DNA from 2 places in the Arthrobacter sp. NPDC092385 genome. Region 2 is predicted to be linked to the other one. Evidence: predicted binding sites of a transcription regulator. Region 2 holds the regulator's gene; the other holds the start of a gene.

Region 1 (8,908 bases), on a different contig from region 2:
TCCGAGGGTGGCGAGCATGGGACGGAGGGCGCCCGCTCCTGCCTGGGGCGATGGGGCGGGCGCTTCCGCTGCGTCGTCCTGCCGCGCCGGACGCGCGCCGGCCGGACGCGCGGCGGCCGGACGCGCGGCGGCCGGACTCGCGGCGGCCGGACTCGCTGCAGCGTCCGTGTCTCCACGATCCCCGCCCGTCTCCTGCCGCGCCCCGGCGGGCTGGTCCTTCATGAGGTGGATCAGCCAGTTGCTCCTGCCGTTCGCTCCGCCGCCGGTGTTGATCAGGGCGTAACGCCGGACGGCGGTGCCACCCCGGGCGAGGCCTCCGTCCGGCTTCCCGTGAAGCGTGCAGATGACCTCCTTGCCGTCCCGCCACTTCTCCAGCTCATAGGTCCCGGCGTCCCAGATGGAAACCTCCCCGGCGCCGTATTCCCCCTTTGGAATACTTCCTTCGAACGAGCCGTAGTCGAGGGGGTGGTCCTCGGTCTGCACCGCGAGGTGGTTCTTGCTGGGCGTCAGGGGCGGGCCCTTGGGGATGGCCCACGAGACGAGCACGCCCTCACGCTCCAGCCGGAAGTCGTAGTGGAGGCGGCGGGCGTGATGCTCCTGGATCACGAAGCTGTTGCCTCCCGGCGGTCCCACCGATTCGGGGACCGGCTCGGGCGTCTTCGACGCATCGCGCATCGCCCGGTAGGTGGACAACCGGTCCGACGGGGCGCTTCCGCCATCCGCTCCGGCCGGTACGGGCCTCGTCACGGGAGCGAGGATGTCCCCCACGGTATCGATCCGCTGCAGGACCTCCCGGTAGTCGAGGTGACCGAGCCCCTCCTCCTCGAGTTCCTCCCAGGAGCGCGGCGCGGCGACGGTCGGCTCGAAGCGGCCGCGGAGCGAATAGGGGCTCACCGTCGTCTTGTTGGCGTTGTTCTGGCTCCAGTCGACGAGCACCTTGCCGGGGCGCAGCGCCTTCTTCATGTCGCTGACGGCGAGGTCCGGGTGGTCGGCCTCGAGGGCCCGCGCCAGTTCGTGCGTGACGGCGGACACCTGCTCCGAGGTCTGCCTGCCGTCCAGGGCGCAGTACAGGTGGATCCCCTTCGATCCGCTGGTGACGGGGAACGGCTCGAGCCCCATGTCCTGCAGGATGGGCCGGGCGAGCCGTGCCACCTCGGCGCATTCCGCGAGTCCCGCTCCGTTGCCGGGATCGAGGTCCAGCACCAGGCGGTCCGGGTCACCCCTGGCGCCGTCCGCGGCGAAACGCCACTGGGGTACATGGATCTCCAGTGCGGCGATCTGCCCCAGCCAGGTGAGCGTGGCGAGGTCGTCGACCATCGGGTAGACGTTGACGTGGTCCTTGTGCTGGATGGCGTTGCGCGGCACCCAGGCAGGAGCGTTGTCGTCGATGCTCTTCTGGAAGAACACCTGGCCCGGCTCCTGGGGGGTGCCCACGCCGTGGACCCAGCGCTTCCGCGTGACGGGGCGGTGGCTCGCATGCCGGATGAGGTGGGGGGCCACCGCCGCGTAGTACGCGAGCACGTCCCCCTTGGTGGTTCCCGTCGCCGGATACAGCACCTTGTCCAGGTTGGACAACCGGAGCGTACGCCCCTCCACCGTGACGGTCTGCTGCCGTGCCGAGGGTGGGGGAGCCATTCCCCCAGTCTTGACCGGATGCCCGCGGCGGTCCAGTACCGATTCCGGCGGAGCACCCCCGGCCGGAGGCGTCAGGGGTTAGGCCTGGTCGGCGAACTGCTCCCGGTAACGCGTCACGTAGACGTCCCACAGCGCCGGATCCTGCCCGAGGTTGCGCTTGTTGAGGAAGTCGTCGAGCCCGGCGATCGTCAGGTGCCAGCCGGCGGCCATGGTCGCGGAGTGCCGCGGACTGCCCGGAGTCAGGAGGAGTACGAGCTGCGTGCCGTTGTCGCCCGTCCGTGCCAGCTCCCAGCGCAGGCTGTCCGTCTCCCAGGTGTAGGCGAGCACCGAGGGCCGCTCGGCCTCCAGCACCGTGCCGCGCAGAGGCTTCTGGTCGACATAGCGGAAGAGGATCTCCTCGTCCTTGCGCGGCTCGAACTCCATCTCGCACGGGAACCAGTACTTCAGCTTGTCGGCCTCGGTCAGGTGCTTCCACAGGACGGTCGGGGGGAATGCGAACTGGAACTCCAGGCGCAGTACGGTGCCGCCGTCGTCGCTGGTGGTCTTGCTGACGATGGGCTCTACGGTCTCGGAAGTCACCCCCCAAGTCTAGGGGTGGGCGGCGGGCATCCTCTGGCCCGGTAAGCCTGCTTGGTGTTCACTTGACCCATGAGAGCCATCTGGAAGGGTGCGGTCGCGTTCGGCCTGGTCAACGTGCCGGTCAAGGTCTACAGCGCCACGGAGGACCACGACATCTCCCTGCACCAGGTGCACGACAGGGACGGCGGCCGCATCCGCTACCAGCGGCGCTGCGAGATCTGCGACGAGGTCGTGGATTTCAAGCACATCGACAAGGCGTACGACGACGGCGAGCACACGGTGGTCCTGACGGACGAGGACCTCTCATCCCTGCCGGTCGAGCGGAGCCGCGAGATCGAGGTGGTCGAGTTCGTACCGAGTGACCAGATCGACCCGATCATGTTCGACCGCGCCTACTTCCTCGAGCCCGACAGCACCTCGACCAAGGCCTACGTGCTGCTGCGGCGCACCCTCGAGGAGACGGACCGCACGGCGATCGTGCAGTTCTCCCTCCGCCAGAAGAGCCGCCTCGCCGCACTGCGCGTCCGCGGCGACGTCCTGATGCTCCAGACGCTGCTGTGGGACGACGAGGTGCGGGAGGCGTCGTTTCCCTCCCTCGAGGAGAAGGTGCGCATCTCCGCGAAGGAGAAGCAGATGTCCGCGGCACTCGTCGAATCCTTCTCCACCGACTTCGATCCGGAGAACTTCACCGACGACTACCAGGTCCAGCTGCGCACCCTGATCGACGCGAAGATCGAGCAGGGCGACACCATCGACACCGAGGCGACCTTCGGCGCGGACAAGGACGAGGACGACGGCGACAACGTGCTGGACCTCATGGAGGCACTGCGCCGCAGCGTGGAGAAGAACCGGGAGAAGAAGGCGGGCACCAAGAAGGCAGCCGCCACCTCCAAGCAGAAGGGCGCATGATGGGATTCTTCACCGACAGCCTCGGCCGCCAGACCGTCGCGCAGAAGCCGAACGCCCCGATCCTGGGGTGGGCACTGCTCGGGGCCGCCTCCTTCATGGCGCTCGAGCACAGGAACCGCGAGCGCCTGCGCCTCGCGAGCTCGGTGTGCCTGGCGGTCTGGGCGGCACTCGAGGTCATCTCGGGGCGGAGCGGTTTCCGGCGCAGCGCCGGGGCGCTGACGCTGTCCTGGCTCATGCGCAGGCGCTGACGCCCCTCCGCCCGGGGCCCTAGCGCTGCTCGAAGGCGTCCGGGACGCCGTCGTGGTCGGCGTCGATGCGCTCCAGCTCCTCGATCTCCCGGTACCGCTTGTTGCGGAGGCGGAGCACGACGGCGGCGGCGAGCGCCGCGATGAGGGAACCGCTGAGAATGGCCACCTTGGCGTGATCGTCCTCGGGCGTTCCCTGCCCGAAGCCGAGTTCGCTGATGAGCAGGCTCACGGTGAAGCCGACCCCCGCGAGGATCGCCACGCCGAGGATGTCGATCCAGGCCAGGTCCGGGTCGAGGCTCGCCCTCGTGGTCTTCGTGACGGCGAGGGTGGCCAGCAGGATCCCGAGGGGCTTGCCGAGAACGAGGGCCACCATGATGCCGATCGCGATCGGATCCGTCACCGCCCTGACGAGTCCTTCGAATCCGCCGATGGCGACACCTGCGGAGAAGAAGGCGAAGACCGGCACCGCGAATCCCGCCGACAGCGGCCGGATGGCGTGTTCGAGGGTGTCGGCCAGCCCGTCGGGAGTGACATCGTGCGCCTGCGTGGGCCCGTGGTCGTCCTCGACGCCGATCGGCGTGATCCCGACGTCGCCCGCAGCGGGCTTCGTGCCCTTGGGCAGCACGGGGATCGCGAAGCCGAGCAGCACCCCGGCGACCGTGGCATGGACCCCGGACTCGTGCACGAACGCCCACACCACGAACCCGAGGGGGAGGAGGATGACCCAGGGCGCCCAGGCGCGGCGCTGGAAGAAGGCGGGGAACCGCTGCGCCAGGAACGCGTAGAGCGCCAGCGGGATGATCGCGAACAGCAGGGGCGATACCTCGATGTCCTCCGAGTAGAAGAACGCGATGATGCTGATGGCCAGGAGGTCGTCGACGACGGCGAGCGTCAGCAGGAAGATGCGCAGCGCACTCGGCAGGTGGGATCCGACGACGGCGAGGACGGCCACGGCGAAGGCGATGTCCGTCGCGGTCGGGATGGCCCAGCCGCGCAGCGCCTCGGGTCCCGCGCCGAGGGTGATGGCCACGTAGACCAGCGCCGGCACGATGACCCCGCCGAGCGCAGCGGCGATCGGCACGATGGCGCGATCGAACTTCCGGAGGTCCCCCGCGACGAACTCACGCTTCAGTTCGAGACCCGCGAGGAAGAAGAAGATGGCGAGCAGCCCGTCCGCCGCCCACGCACCGACACTCAGTTCGAGGTGCCAGGGCTCGTAGCCGAACCGGAAGTCCCTCACCGCGAAGTAGGCGTCCGCCGCCGGGGAGTTGGCCAGGATGAGGGCCAGGACGGTGGCGACCAGGAGAAGCGCCCCGCCGACGGTCTCCTTGCGCAGGATGCTCGTGATGCGCAGGTGCTCGGGGTAGCTGCTGCGGGTGAAGACATGGCTGCCGGGTGGAGCCGGCGACGAGGATGCGGGAGTGGGATCGGGAGTCATGGAATTCCTTCGGTCGGGCGCGCTCATGGGAGCGCCGACCAGACTTCCCGGCTCACCAGAGCTTCCAGCCTAGCCTCCCCGGCGCCATCCCGCCCCTTCCCGTACCGGATCAGCAGCACGGAGAGTGGCTTGCGTGCTACCGCCGGCTACTCCAGGGGGAGGTTCTCCCGGCGCAGCAGCTTCGCGAGGTGCTCTGCGTTGCGGACGGCACCCGCGACCGCCTTGTGGGCGCCGTCCTCGTTGCCCACGACGGCGACTACGGCCACCTTGCCGGCCATGACGGGGCGCGCAGGCGTTGCAGCCGCTGACGGGAGTTCGGCGACGCTCGCCCGGACGATGGATGGCCGACGGTCCTCACCCTCCGAGGGCGCGGGGCAGGTCGGTGATCGAGGGCACCTCGGAATCGGGGGCCGTCATCGCGGGAGGATAGGGCGAGCCGTCCCGGTTCAGCCAGGCTGTCCGGAGCCCTGCCCGCGCAGCTCCGTCGATGTCCCAGGGGTGGACGGCGACGAGCACGACGTCGCCCGCCTCCCTGTGCAGGGCACCGAGGGCGTAGGCGTAGGACTCGGGCGCGGGCTTCCAGCGCGGCGCGTCCTCGACCGACAGGACGGCGAGGACCTGGTCCCGGACACCGGCCCGTTCCAGCAGTGCCTCGGCCGTCGCCGTCGCGCCGTTGGTCAGCACGGCGACACCGAAGCCCGCGGAAGCCAGGGCACGGATGCCCTCTCCGACATCCGGGTGCACGGCGAGCCCCTGCAGCGCCGACATGATGTGGGCGACCGCGTCGTCGAGGTCCCGGTTGAGGATCTGGCCCGCGAGGACCGCCCGCAACGCACCCTCGGCGACCTCCCGGAAGGCAGGGTTCTGCCCGACGGCGGCGAGCGCGAAACCATCCCGGAGCACCGAGGCGAACCAGAGCGCGGCCAGCTGCGGAGGCGCGCCGATCTCCTCGAAGTGCTGGGACAGGGGATCCAGGTCCGACAGGGTGCCGTTGACGTCGAACAGCACCACGGGCAGCGCCATTACTGGCGGTACCCCTCCACCTGGCCGATGGGACGGGCATCGGCATCGGCGGGATCCTCACCGGCATCGGCCTTCGCACGGCGCTGGCGGAGCAGGTCCCAGCACTGGTCGAGATCCTCCTCGACGCGCTTCAGCCGGGCCGCGTGATCCTGGTGCTCCGCGCCGGCTCCGGAGTCCTGGGGCTGGTCGCGGAGGTCGTGCTCCTCCTGTACGAGTGCCTGGATGCGCTGCAGGAGGTCCTGGTTGTCCATGGTGCGGTCCCTTCGTCGTTGCCGTGCGGGCATGAGCGGATGATCAGCATGCTTTCCTTCAGGCTACTGAGGCCACGGACCGATGACCAGCGCACGGCGGCGCGACGTGCGGCGCCTGAATTTGGCGCGGCGCCCGGATGGCCTAAGCTATGGGAGAACCAATTGCCTGTGTAGCTCAGTCTGGTAGAGCATCCGCTTCACACGCGGAAGGCCCGGGGATCGAGGCCCCGCGCAGGCACGAGGATCGGCTGGAGACAGCACAGCAGAAGGCCCGTACCGATTCGTCGGTACGGGCCTTCTGCTTCTGTGCGTTCGTTCAGGGCGAACATCTTCCCCTTAGCACTCGAAGGGTCCGAGTGCTAACATTTTTCGTAGTTGAGCGGAGGGCGCTCAACTCAGGAGAAGAACCACCACCCGGTGGCACATGCGAAGGAGTTGTTTCCCATGGCCATGAAATTCGATCCGTTCCGCGAGCTGGACCGCGTTGCCGGCGCCCTGCTGGAGAGCCGTCCCGGTCTCCGTCTCATGCCGATGGACCTCTACCGCGAGAAGGACCACTACATCCTCTCCGCGGACCTCCCGGGCATCGATCCCGGCTCGGTCGACATCGACGTCGACGGCCAGCTCCTCACCATCCGTGCCGAGCGCACGCTCCGCGGCGCCGAGGGCGTCAAGTGGCTGACCCGCGAACGTGAGAGCGGCTCGTTCCTGCGCCAGCTCAACCTGGGCCAGGGCATCGACACGGAGGGGATCTCGGCCCGCTACGAGAACGGGGTCCTCAACGTGATGATCCCCGTCAGTGAGCGCGCCAAGCCCCGCAAGATCGAGATCGTCAGCGGAGAATCCTCCGCTGCGGTCCAGTCGGCGACTGTCGAGGCCCCCGACGCCGGACGCCAGGGGGCCGTCGAGGCGTAGCCCCTCTTCGCCACCTCCAGGACCCCCGGGCTTCCGCCCGGGGGTCCTGCCGTCGAGGCACGCCTCCGCTCGTCTCCGCCCAGATTTTCCTTGCGGGCCGCCGGGCCGGGTGCGAAGGATGGAGCCATGGACTTCACACCGAGCAAGGCAATCGTCACCGGCTCCGACTCCGGCATCGGCCGGGCCACAGCCATCGCCCTCGCGGCAGCGGGCTGCGATGTCGGCGTCACCTGGCACTCCGACCAGGAGGGCGCGGAGGAGACCGCGCGCCTCGTGCGGGAGAAGGGCGTGCGCGCCGCCGTCGCACAGCTCGACACCACGGACGCGCCGGCGTGCGGCGACGTCGTCGACCAGCTCGCGAAGGAGCTCGGCGGGCTCGATGTCTTCGTCAACAACGCGGGCGTCAATGGCGGCACCATGTTCATGGAGACGGACTGGGACACCTGGCGCGGCACCATGGGCGCCAACCTCGACGGCGCCTTCGTCTGCCTGCAGCGCGCGGCCCGCCACATGATCGACGGCGGCAGGGGCGGGCGCATCATCGCCGTCACCAGCGTCCACCAGGAGCAGCCGCGCGTGGGATCGGCCGCCTACGACGCCTCCAAGCACGGTCTCGGGGGCCTCATCCGGACCATCGCCCTCGAACTCGCAGACCGCGGCATCACCGCGAATGCCGTCCTGCCCGGCGAGATCAACACCCCGATGAACGACTCCGAGGAGCAGGATCCGCACACCATGGACAGGCCCGGAATCCCGCTGGGCCGGCCGGGCGCCCCGGAGGAGATCGCCGACGTCGTCGCCTTCCTCGCCTCCGGTGCCTCCAGCTACGTCAACGGCGCCTCGTTCGTGGTCGACGGCGGCATGCTCCTCATGGGACCGCAGGCAGGCTCCCACCTCACCAGCGGGGACTGGCGCACCCTCTGACCCCGCAGGGACGCGACAACCTTCAGCGGGCGTTCATGCGGCGTTCAGGAGCCGTGGCTAGCGTGGGAAGCCCGGAACCTCCCGAAAGGCCCGCCATGGATACTCCCCTCACCCCGACCACCGATTCCCAGACGCAGGACTGGTCGGGCTTCAAGCGCGGCGAGCACGTCACCCTCCAGCACGTGGCCGGTGCACAGCTCCGCGGTGTCCTCGACATGAGGACCGACGACTCCTCCGTGGTGTGGATCCAGCTGCACGACGGCGGTGGCCGCCGCCTCGTGCACAGGGGCGACGGCTACCGCCTCCGCCGGGGGTAGGCCGTAGCCGCACCCGCCGGTCCACCCGCTGTCCACCTTGGGTTCACCATTTAGCCACCTGTAACGTTGCTCCGGTGAGAACCCGAGCCACCCTGTCACTGTCCCTCGCCGTCGCCCTCGGCCTGACCGCCTGCGGCTCCGACTACCCCCTCGGCGCTGAGCAGGAAGCCGCGGCGCAGCGCGGGGACACGAGCCTGCAGGGTGCCGTGACCGCCTCCGGGTCATCCGCGCAGGGACCGGCCATGGACGCCTGGCGCTCGGGGTTCGCAACCCTGTACCCGCGCGCACAGGTGCAGTATTCCCCCGACGGCTCGGGAGCGGGCCGCGGCGCCCTGCTCGCGGGAGCCGTGGGATTCGCCGGATCGGACGCGTATCTCAGCGACGAGGAGCTCGCCGAATCCACCGAGGCCTGCGGGCCGGGCGGCGCCTTCAACATCCCTGCCTACGTCTCGCCGATCAGCGTCGCCTTCAACCTGCCCGGCATCTCCCGGCTGGACCTCGACGCCGCCACCGTGGCGCGCATCTTCCGCGGTGAGATCACCACGTGGAACGATCCAGCCATCGCGGCGCAGAACGACGTCGACCTCCCCGCACTGCCGATCTCGGCAGTGAGCAGGTCCGACGACTCCGGCACCACCGAGAACTTCACGGACTACCTCCACGCCGTGG
Region 2 (8,908 bases):
TCTGCAGGCCGCGCGGGAGCTCGGGTTCGTCGTCAGCTCGACGGCCTCCTCCCTGGCGTCCGGGCGGCACCGCAACATCGGCGTCGTCGTGCCGTCGGTGGCCCGCTGGTACTACTCGCAGATCGTGGACAGCCTCGCGGCGTCGCTCCTCACCGCCGGCTACGACCTCACGCTCTACAACCTGAACGAGGACGCCGGCATCCGCGACCGCGTCCTGTCGGAATTCCTGCTGCGCCAGCGGTGCGACGGCGTCATCCCTGTGTCGCTCGAGCTGAGCCGGGAGGAACTCGGCCAGCTCCTGGCGGTCGGCAAGCCCGTCGTCGGGATCGGCGGGCCGCTCCCGGGGGCCGAGACCTACAGCGTCAACGACCACGAGATCGCCGAACTCGCCACCGAGCACCTCATCAACCTCGGCCACCGGCGCATCGCCCACATCGGCGGGTCCGACGCCTTCGAGAACGACTTCCGGATCGCAGGGACCCGGCGCCACGGCTACGAATCGGCGATGGCCGCGGCCGGCCTGGAGATCCTCCCCTCGTGGCGCGTGGGCGCCGACTTCACCATCCAGGGCGGCTACGGCGAGGCGAAGCAGCTCCTCGGCTACCCGCGCGACACCCCGACCGCGGTCTTCTGCGCCTCGGACGAGATGGCCATCGGCGCGATCCTCGCCGCCCGCGAGCTGGGGCTGCGGGTCCCCGAGGACGTCTCCGTGATCGGCATCGACGGGCACGAGCTCGGCGAGGCGCTCGGCCTGACCACCGTGGCCCAGTTCCCGCAGCAGCAGGGGAAGCGGGCCGTCGAGCGCCTGCTGCAGATCCTGCAGGACCCCGATGCCTACCGTCCGATGAACCATTCGGCCCGGACGGCGCTGATCATCAGGTCGAGCACCGCCGCGCCGGCGCCCTGAGGCCCCTGCAACGCGCAGGGCCCGGCACCCCGTCGGGGATACCGGGCCCTGCGGAGGCCTGATCACCGCGCTTCGAACACCGCCACCGTGCGCGCCGGGACCGTGAACGTCCCGTCCGTGGTGGCTGCCGCCCGACGCACGACGTCGTCGCTCCCGCCCGCCTGGACGGCGTGCAGCGCGAAGCCCTGGCCGGCAGCGGCCGGGACCTGCTGCGTCGTGGCCTCGTCGGAGGCGTTGAAGACCACGACGATGCCCTTCCGCTCCGGATCGGCGTCCGGGCCGACGGTGTCGTCCAGGTGCATCACGATCACGCCGGGCGACTGGTCGGGGCCGCTGCCCGGGAAGGACAGCTTCTGCTGGACGAGTTCGGCGGTGCCGAGGCTGAACAGGGGGCTGCCCTGCCGGATCTCCAGCAGGTCCTGCGCCTGGGCACTCGCCGCCCCGATCTCCGCCGGTGACGGCTTGAGGGCCGGGTCCGCCAGCAGCGGCTGCATGAACGCGTACTTGCCCTCGTTGTCCGCCCGCGGTGGCAGTCCCCGGCCGAAGCCGTTGTCCGTGCCCGTGTGGTCGAGGAGGTTGAACCAGTCGCCGGAGTCGTAGCTGTTGCGGTCCAGCGACTTGCTGCGCAGCGCCTCACCGCCCGCATGCCAGAAGGAGATGCCCTGGCCGAGCGCCGTGGTGGAGAGGGCCAGCGTCTGCATCCTGACGCGGTCGGCCATCGGGGTGCCGGCCGGCAGCTTGAAGGCGAGAGCGTCGAAGAGCGTCTCGTTGTCGTGTGCCTCGACGTAGGTGATGGTCTCCTGCGGGTCCGCGGCGTACCCGGCGGGGGCGCCGTTGTAGTCGACGTCGGCGCCGGTCACTCGGTTCCCGGAGCGGTCGGTGAACGCGTAGTCCTTCAGGTTGCCGGTGAGCCCCACCCGGATCTGGTCCTGGGACAGCAGCAGCCGGGCGCGCTGTTCGGCCTCGGTCCCGTTGCCCGCGACGCCGTTCGGGTCCGTCAGGAGTCCCGAGGCGAAGCCCTGGATCCTCGGGTCGTCGTCGAAGGGTCCGCCGCCGCGCACGGCGTCCCGGAGCCGGTCGTTGAACGTGCCGATACCGGTGCCGGCCATGTTCACCTGGGTGGCCTGCACGAAGCGGGCGTCGTCCGCCACCTCGCCGAAGTTCCAGCCCTCGCCGTAGAGGTAGATGGACCTGCCGTCCACGCCGTCGCGCTTGAGCGTCAGCTGGTCGAGGGCCGCACGGACGTCGAGGATGTTCTGCTTCGAGTGGTGCCCCATGAGGTCGAACCGGAAGCCGTCGAGCTTGTAGGTCCGCGCGAGCGTGACCATCGAGTCGACCATCAGCTTGCCCATCATGGTGTGCTCCGTCGCCGTGTTCGGGCAGCAGGTCGAGGTCTCGACGGCGCCCGACCCGGGGTCGAGGCGGTGGTAGTAGCCGGGCACGATCCGGTCGAGGTTGTTCGTCGAGGACTGGCCGGCGCCCGCGGTGTGGTTGTACACGACGTCCTGGATGACGCGCAGACCCGCCTCGTTGAGCGACGCGACCATGCCCCGGAACTCGCGGATGCGGGTGGCGTCCGCGGGGTTCGTCGAGTAGGAGCCCTCCGGCGTCGTGTAGTGCAGCGGGTCGTAGCCCCAGTTGAAGCCGTCACGGGCGGCGACGTCGGCGACGCATTCCTGCTGCTCCGTGCTGTCGGGGGCGAAGGAGGCGAGGTCGCAGGCGGGTTCGGCCTGCCGGGCCCTGTCCTCCTCGATGGTGCCGATGTCGTTCACGGGCAGGAGGTGGACGGCGTTCAGTCCGCGGTCGGCGAGTCCCGAGAGCCGCTTCATCCCGTCGCTCGCCGGGTGGCTGAAGGCCGCATAGGTTCCGCGTGCGGCCGCGGGCACCGTGCTGTCGGTGATCGAGAAGTCGCGCACGTGGAGTTCGTAGACGGACAGCTCCTCGGGGCGCTGCAGGGCCGGCTTGGCCAGGCGGGACCACGACGGCGGCAGCAGGGCCGGGTCCGAGAGATCCACGAACAGGGACCGTTCCGAGTTCGTGGACAGGCCGACGCTGTAGGGGTCGGTCACGAGGTTGTGTTCCACGGCGCCGGTCTCGGGAACGAAGACCTCGACGTCGTACAGGTAGTACGCGCCGTTCCAGTCCTTCTCGCCGTCGACGCTCCACACGCCGTCCTTGCCCGCGCGCAGGGGGCGCGTGGCGATCGGGTCTCCCCCGGAGCCGTCGCGGAAGACGTGCACGGAGACGCTGCGGGCGGTCGGCGCCCAGAGGTCGAGGTGCGGCTTCCCGCCCTTCCAGCTGAGGCCGAGCTGCTGGCGGGCGGCCCCGGCGTAGAGGTCGTCGAGGACGCCGGGCACCTGGACGCCGGTGGTCGCCAGGAGTTCTCCCTCCGGCGAGACGGCGGCGAGGAGCAGTTGTCCCTCGAGCAGCTCCCCCGCCTTCCGGGCGTCCTTCTTCCCGAGCGTCAGCGTCGCGAGGTCAGCGAGGTGCGGGTACCGGGCCGCGAGGTCGGCGGGCAGTGCGTCGCCCTGCCGTGAGAGGTCGAGGTAGGTGCCGCCCGTGACGGCATCGTCCCCGGCGACCAGTCCGCCCTCGGGGGCGGAGTACAGCCGGAAGCGCGCATCCTCGGGGACGTCCGCTCCCCAGGCGAGGGTGTCGGCGGTCAGCCAGTGCGCCGCCACCGATCCCGTGGGCGCCTGCGGCACGTCCGTCGAGACGGCATGCGTGCGGTGGTTGTAGGTGAAGGTCACCGGGCCTCCCGGAGCCTGCAGTGCCAGGTTCACGCCACCGGCAGCACCCCCGGCGCCGTAGTTCTCACCCCATGACCCATTCAGCGCCACCTTGTACTCGTAGGATCCGGCGGGGACGTCGAAGGTCGCCGACCAGGTGTCCGGCGAACCGTCCACGGGTACGAGTCTCGTGGCCGCACACTCCGGCTGCCAGTCGTCGGGGCAACCGAGTTCTGCTTGCAGGGAGCCGACGAGCGCCACCGTGCCGGGCGCACCCGTGTGGTCGGCCAGCGCGGGCGCGGGCATCAGGGCCGCGAGGAGCGGCGCGGTCAGGACGACGGCGGCCAGCCGGGACCTGCGCCGACGGGCGGGCCTCCCGGCGGTCCGGGCCGCGTCCGTGGTGTTCAGGGTCATGGTGGTCCTTCCCGGGCCGTGCGTCGCTGCAGGCCGGACTGAGGAGGGGTGGTCATCCCGACCCTAGGGAGGCGGTAAGCCGAGCGTCAAGGAATTTGCAAAACTTTCGCGCAATCTTTCTCGAAGCGTTGCGCTGCTGCGCTAGATTGGGGGTCATGACTCCCGGCATCCGTAGCGAGCGGCCTCGCCTGGACGACGTCGCGCGCACCGCCGGCGTCAGCGTGCCCACCGTGTCGCGCGTCCTGAACGGCAAGGGCGGTGCCTCCCAGGAGACGCGGCAGGCCGTCCTCGCGGCAATGGACAACCTGGGCTACGAGCGGCCCGCACGCACGGCGGGGCGATCGAAGGGGCAGATCGGCGTCGTCGTCCCCGACCTCGTCAACCCCATCTTCCCGGCCTTCGCCGGCGCCATCGCGGCCCTGCTGGCGCCCAACGACTACATCCCGGCCCTGTGCACCCTGCCCGGCGGGGGCATCACCGAGGACGAGTACGTCGCCCTTCTGCTGGACCAGGGCGTCAGCGGGATCATCTTCGTCTGCGCCGCGCACTCCGACGGCCGGGCGAGCATGGAGCGCTACCGGCGCCTGCGCGGCCGCGTGCCGTTCGTCCTGGTCAACGGGGCCAGGCCGGAGATCGACGCCCCGTCCGTCTCGAACGACGACGCGACCGCCATCCGCACGGCCGTGCGGCACCTCGTGGCGCAGGGCCACCAGCGGGTCGGCTTCGCGACCGGCTCCGACCGCTTCATCCCGAGCCGCCGGAAGCTGGAGGGTTTCCGGTCCGGGCTCGTCCAGTTCCTCGGCGACGACGACGCCGACCCGCACATCGCGACGAGCATGTTCACCATCGAGGGCGGGCAGAGCGCCGCGAACGAACTCATCGACAGCGGGCATACCGGGATCGTCTGTGCCTCGGACATCATGGCCCTCGGCGCCGTCCGCGCCGCGCACACGCGTGGCCTGCGCGTCCCGGAGGACATCTCGGTGATCGGATTCGACGACTCCCCGCTCATGGCCTTCACCGATCCGCCGCTGACGACCCTGCGGCAGAACGTGGCGGCGATGGCGGAAGCGGCGGTGCACGCCCTGGTCACCGAACTGGACGGGGACCGGACCACACGGGCGGACATCCTGTTCCAGGCGGACCTGGTGGTCCGCGGTTCCACCGGCGCGGGGCCGGCGGTGCGCAGCGGCGGCTAGTTCGCGGTCCTGGACGTGTCCGGCCGCCACACCACGAGTGCCTGGCTGCGCGGGCGCGGTCGCTGGCCGCGGGCGAGCGTGACGACGTCGCCGGCAAGCCCCGCGGCGAAGATGCGGCTGGTCTCCGACTGGATGCGGCGGGATGCCAGTTCGGAGGACAGCTCGGTGATGCGCGACTGCAGTGCCGAGACCTGGTTCTCGAGTTCGAGGATCCGCCGGATGCCCTCGAGGGACACCCCTTCCTGCGACAGCTTCTGGATCTCGCGCAGGGTGCCCACGTCCTTCTGCGAGTACCGCCGTGCCCGCCCCGGCGCCCGGCTGGGCGTCACGAGGCCCAGCCGGTCGTACTGCCTGAGCGTCTGCGGGTGCATGTCGGCGAGTTCGGCGGCGACGGAGATGACGTAGATGGGCATTGTGTAGTCCATTGCATTGCCTCCTTCCGTTGCCGGTGCTCCCGGCGGTTGCTCGAACGTACTGTTACAGGCGCGCCTTCGCGGCGAGCCCCGCGCGGGGATCGGCGTCCTTCGTCGCGGCACGGAACGCCTCCACGGCGGCCTCCGCCTCCTTGGACAGATTCTGCGGAACGACGACGTCGACGGACACCAGGAGATCGCCGGTGGCCTTGGAGGTCTTCACTCCCCTGCCCTTGAGCCGCAGTGTCCTGCCCGACGGCGTCCCGGCAGGGACCCTCATCTTCACGAGCTCGCCGGTGATGGTCGGCACCTCGATCTGGGCGCCGAGCGCGGCCTCCGGGAAGCTGACGGGAACCTGCACGCGGATGTTGTCGCCGTCGCGCTTGAAGAACGGGTGCTCCTTGACGTTGACGGTGACCATGAGGTCGCCGGGGCCGGCCTGGCCGGGCTGTCCCTTGCCCTTGACCCGGACTTTCTGTCCGTCGCGGATGCCTGCCGGGATGCGCACGTCGATCTGCTCACCGGAGGGCTCGCGCAGGCCGATCGTGGTTCCGTTGATGGATCCCGCGAAGGAGATGGACGTGCTGGCCGTGCGGTCCGCACCCTTCTGCGGGCGCGTGGACTGGAAGCCGCCGGGGAATCCGTTGCCGCCCACTCCACCGCCGCCGAACAGGTCCGCGAATTCCGGCGGCAGGTTGCTGTTCGAGAAGCCGGTGCGCTGCCGCGTCCCGGTTGCCGCGCCCTGGCCGAACAGGTTCCCGAAGATGTCCTCGAATCCGGCGCTGCCGCCGGCTCCGCCACCAGCGCCGCCGGCGGAGAACCGCGCTCCGCCGCCCATGGCGCGGATGGCGTCGTACTGCTGGCGCTGCTCGGCGTCGGACAGCACGGAATAGGCCTCCGATACGTCCTTGAACGTCCGCTCGGACGCCGCGTCACCCTGGTTCTGGTCCGGGTGGTGCTTGCGAGCGAGTTTCCGGTACGCCTTCTTGATGTCGTCACCGGACGCATCTTTGGAGACACCGAGGATCTTGTAGAAATCCTTGTCGACCCAATCCTGACTAGCCAACTGGCGTCTCCTTTCGTAGGTACTGCTGAAGATGTAGGGGCCGGACGGGTCCGGCCGTACCCCGAGTTCCCGGCCTTTCCTCTCAACCGGTCAGTTCGGGGAAGACGGGTGGGGCCGTCTTCTGTAGGGCCTTCAATATTCCCGAGCGAGCTCTGCGAGCTCAGGAATTTCGTTGGCCCGGGAAGACTGCCCCACCCGGCGTTCCAGTTACTCCGGAACCGCCACGATGACCTGCGCGGCCCGGAGGACGCGCTCACCCTTGCGGTACCCGGCGCGGAGGATCTGGCTGACGCTGTCAGCCTCGACGTCCGCACTCGGCTGCTGCATGAGCGCTTCGTGGATGTTCGGGTCGAACGCCACGCCGACCTCGTCGATGCGGGTGAGCTCGTACGTCCTGAGGACGTTCTCGAGCTTGCCGGCGATCGCCGCGAACGGGCCCTCGGCCAGGTCGCCGTGCTGGCGTGCGGCGTCGATGTCGTCGAGGACGGGCATCAGCGAGTTGATGACGCCGATGATCGCCTGGTCCCGTGCGACGTCGCGGTCACGCTCGACGCGCCGCCGGTAGTTGACGTACTCGGCCTGCAGGCGGAGCAGGTCGTTGCGGAGCTCCGCGACGACGTCGACCGCAGGGTTGCTCTCGCCTTCGGCGCCGGCCTCGTTGAGGATGGCCTCGGCCTGTGCCAGGGCATCCCCCTCGGAGGCATCGCCAGCGGGTACGGCCTGCCCTCCGGCCGCGGATTCCTCCGCGGCCGGAGTGCCGGCGTCGTCCTGCTGCCCACGGACTTCGCCCGTCTCGGGGTCGATCTTCCGGTTGTCGCGAAAACTCACCGGCTCTGACTGGTGCTCTTCTTCATTTCCGTGGTGCGGCATGGCTACTTCTTCTCGCTGGTGTCTTCGTCGACGACCTCGGCGTCGACGATGTCCTCGTCGCTGCCTGCGGAGGCTGACTGGTCATCGGCCGGGGCCCCGGCGGCGGAGCCTGCGTCCTGCTGGGCCGACGCGTAGATCGCTTCACCGAGCTTCGACTGCGAAGCCTGCAGCTTCTCGAAGGCCGACTTCACCTCGTCGTCGTTGTCCTGCGACTCGAGCGCCTTCTTGAGGGCGTCGACGTCGGCCTGGACGTCGGTCCGGACGTCCTCGGGCAGCTTGTCCGAGTTGTCGGCGATGAGCTTGTCCACCGAGTAGGCGAGCTGCTCGGCGCCGTTGCGGGTGTCAGCGGCCTCGCGGCGCTTCTTGTCCTCGGCTGCGTGCTCCTCGGCCTCGCGCACCATGCGGTCGATGTCCTCCTTGGAGAGGGAGGAGCCACCGGTGATGGTCATCGACTGCTCGGTACCCGTGCCCTTGTCCTTGGCGGACACGTGCACGATGCCGTTGGCGTCGATGTCGAAGGTGACCTCGACCTGCGGGACGCCGCGCGGAGCCGGGGCGATACCGGTCAGCTCGAACGTGCCCAGCGGCTTGTTGTCCCGGGTGAACTCGCGCTCGCCCTGAAACACCTGGATGGCGACGGACGGCTGGTTGTCGTCCGCCGTGGTGAAGGTCTCGCTGCGCTTGGTGGGGATGGCCGTGTTGCGCTCGATGAGCTTGGTCATCATGCCACCCTTGGTCTCGATGCCGAGGGACAGCGGGGTGACGTCGATCAGGAGGACGTCCTTGCGCTCGCCCTTCAGGACACCGGCCTGCAGTGCGGCGCCGACGGCGACGACCTCATCGGGGTTGACGCCCTTGTTGGGCTCCTTGCCGCCTGCGAGCTCCCTCACGAGTTCGACGACGGCGGGCATGCGGGTCGAGCCGCCGACCAGGACGATGTGGTCGATGTCGGCCACCTTGATGCCTGCCTCGGAGATGACGTCGTGGAACGGCTTCTTGGTGCGGTCCAGCAGGTCCTTGGTGAGGTCCTGGAACTTGGCGCGCGACAGGTGCTCGTCGAGGTGGACGGGTCCGTCCGCCGTGACGGAGAGGTACTGCAGCGAGATGTTGGTGGACGTCGCCGAGGACAGTTCCTTCTTGGCCTGCTCCGCAGCCTCCTTCAGGCGCTGCAGGGCGATCTTGTCCTTCGACAGATCGGCGCCCTTCGCCTTGGCCTGCGAGAGCAGGTAGTCGACGACGCGCTGGTCCCAGTCGTCGCCACCGAGGCGGTTGTCACCGGCGGTGGAGCGGACCTGGATGGTGGAGAAGGC

Evidence for each region. Region 2 encodes HspR, which represses chaperone genes until heat shock. Its sites were predicted from a motif close to AAGTTGAGTCNNNNNGACTCAACTT; they were not measured.
Region 1: a site for HspR is predicted at 6,456-6,480, ahead of ACIQCY_RS08215 (Hsp20/alpha crystallin family protein). Genes of this name have one in related genera too.

Annotation. Positions count from the first base shown of each region.
Region 1 is NZ_JBIVQL010000005.1:98,732-107,639, forward strand. It holds gene ACIQCY_RS08175 (ATP-dependent DNA ligase) at 1-1,635, opposite strand, end outside; gene ACIQCY_RS08180 (SRPBCC domain-containing protein) at 1,714-2,214, opposite strand; gene ACIQCY_RS08185 (Ku protein) at 2,284-3,123, shown strand; gene ACIQCY_RS08190 (hypothetical protein) at 3,120-3,371, shown strand; gene nhaA (Na+/H+ antiporter NhaA) at 3,391-4,809, opposite strand; gene ACIQCY_RS08200 (haloacid dehalogenase type II) at 5,164-5,832, opposite strand; gene ACIQCY_RS08205 (DUF2630 family protein) at 5,832-6,083, opposite strand; tRNA gene ACIQCY_RS08210 (tRNA-Val) at 6,248-6,321, shown strand; gene ACIQCY_RS08215 (Hsp20/alpha crystallin family protein) at 6,528-6,998, shown strand; gene ACIQCY_RS08220 (SDR family oxidoreductase) at 7,125-7,922, shown strand; gene ACIQCY_RS08225 (hypothetical protein) at 8,018-8,239, shown strand; gene pstS (phosphate ABC transporter substrate-binding protein PstS) at 8,314-8,908, shown strand, end outside.
Region 2 is NZ_JBIVQL010000001.1:311,743-320,650, reverse strand. It holds gene ACIQCY_RS01605 (LacI family DNA-binding transcriptional regulator) at 1-907, shown strand, start outside; gene pulA (pullulanase-type alpha-1,6-glucosidase) at 970-4,050, opposite strand; gene ACIQCY_RS01595 (LacI family DNA-binding transcriptional regulator) at 4,206-5,249, shown strand; gene ACIQCY_RS01590 (heat shock protein transcriptional repressor HspR) at 5,246-5,674, opposite strand; gene ACIQCY_RS01585 (DnaJ C-terminal domain-containing protein) at 5,727-6,728, opposite strand; gene ACIQCY_RS01580 (nucleotide exchange factor GrpE) at 6,936-7,598, opposite strand; gene dnaK (molecular chaperone DnaK) at 7,601-8,908, opposite strand, start outside.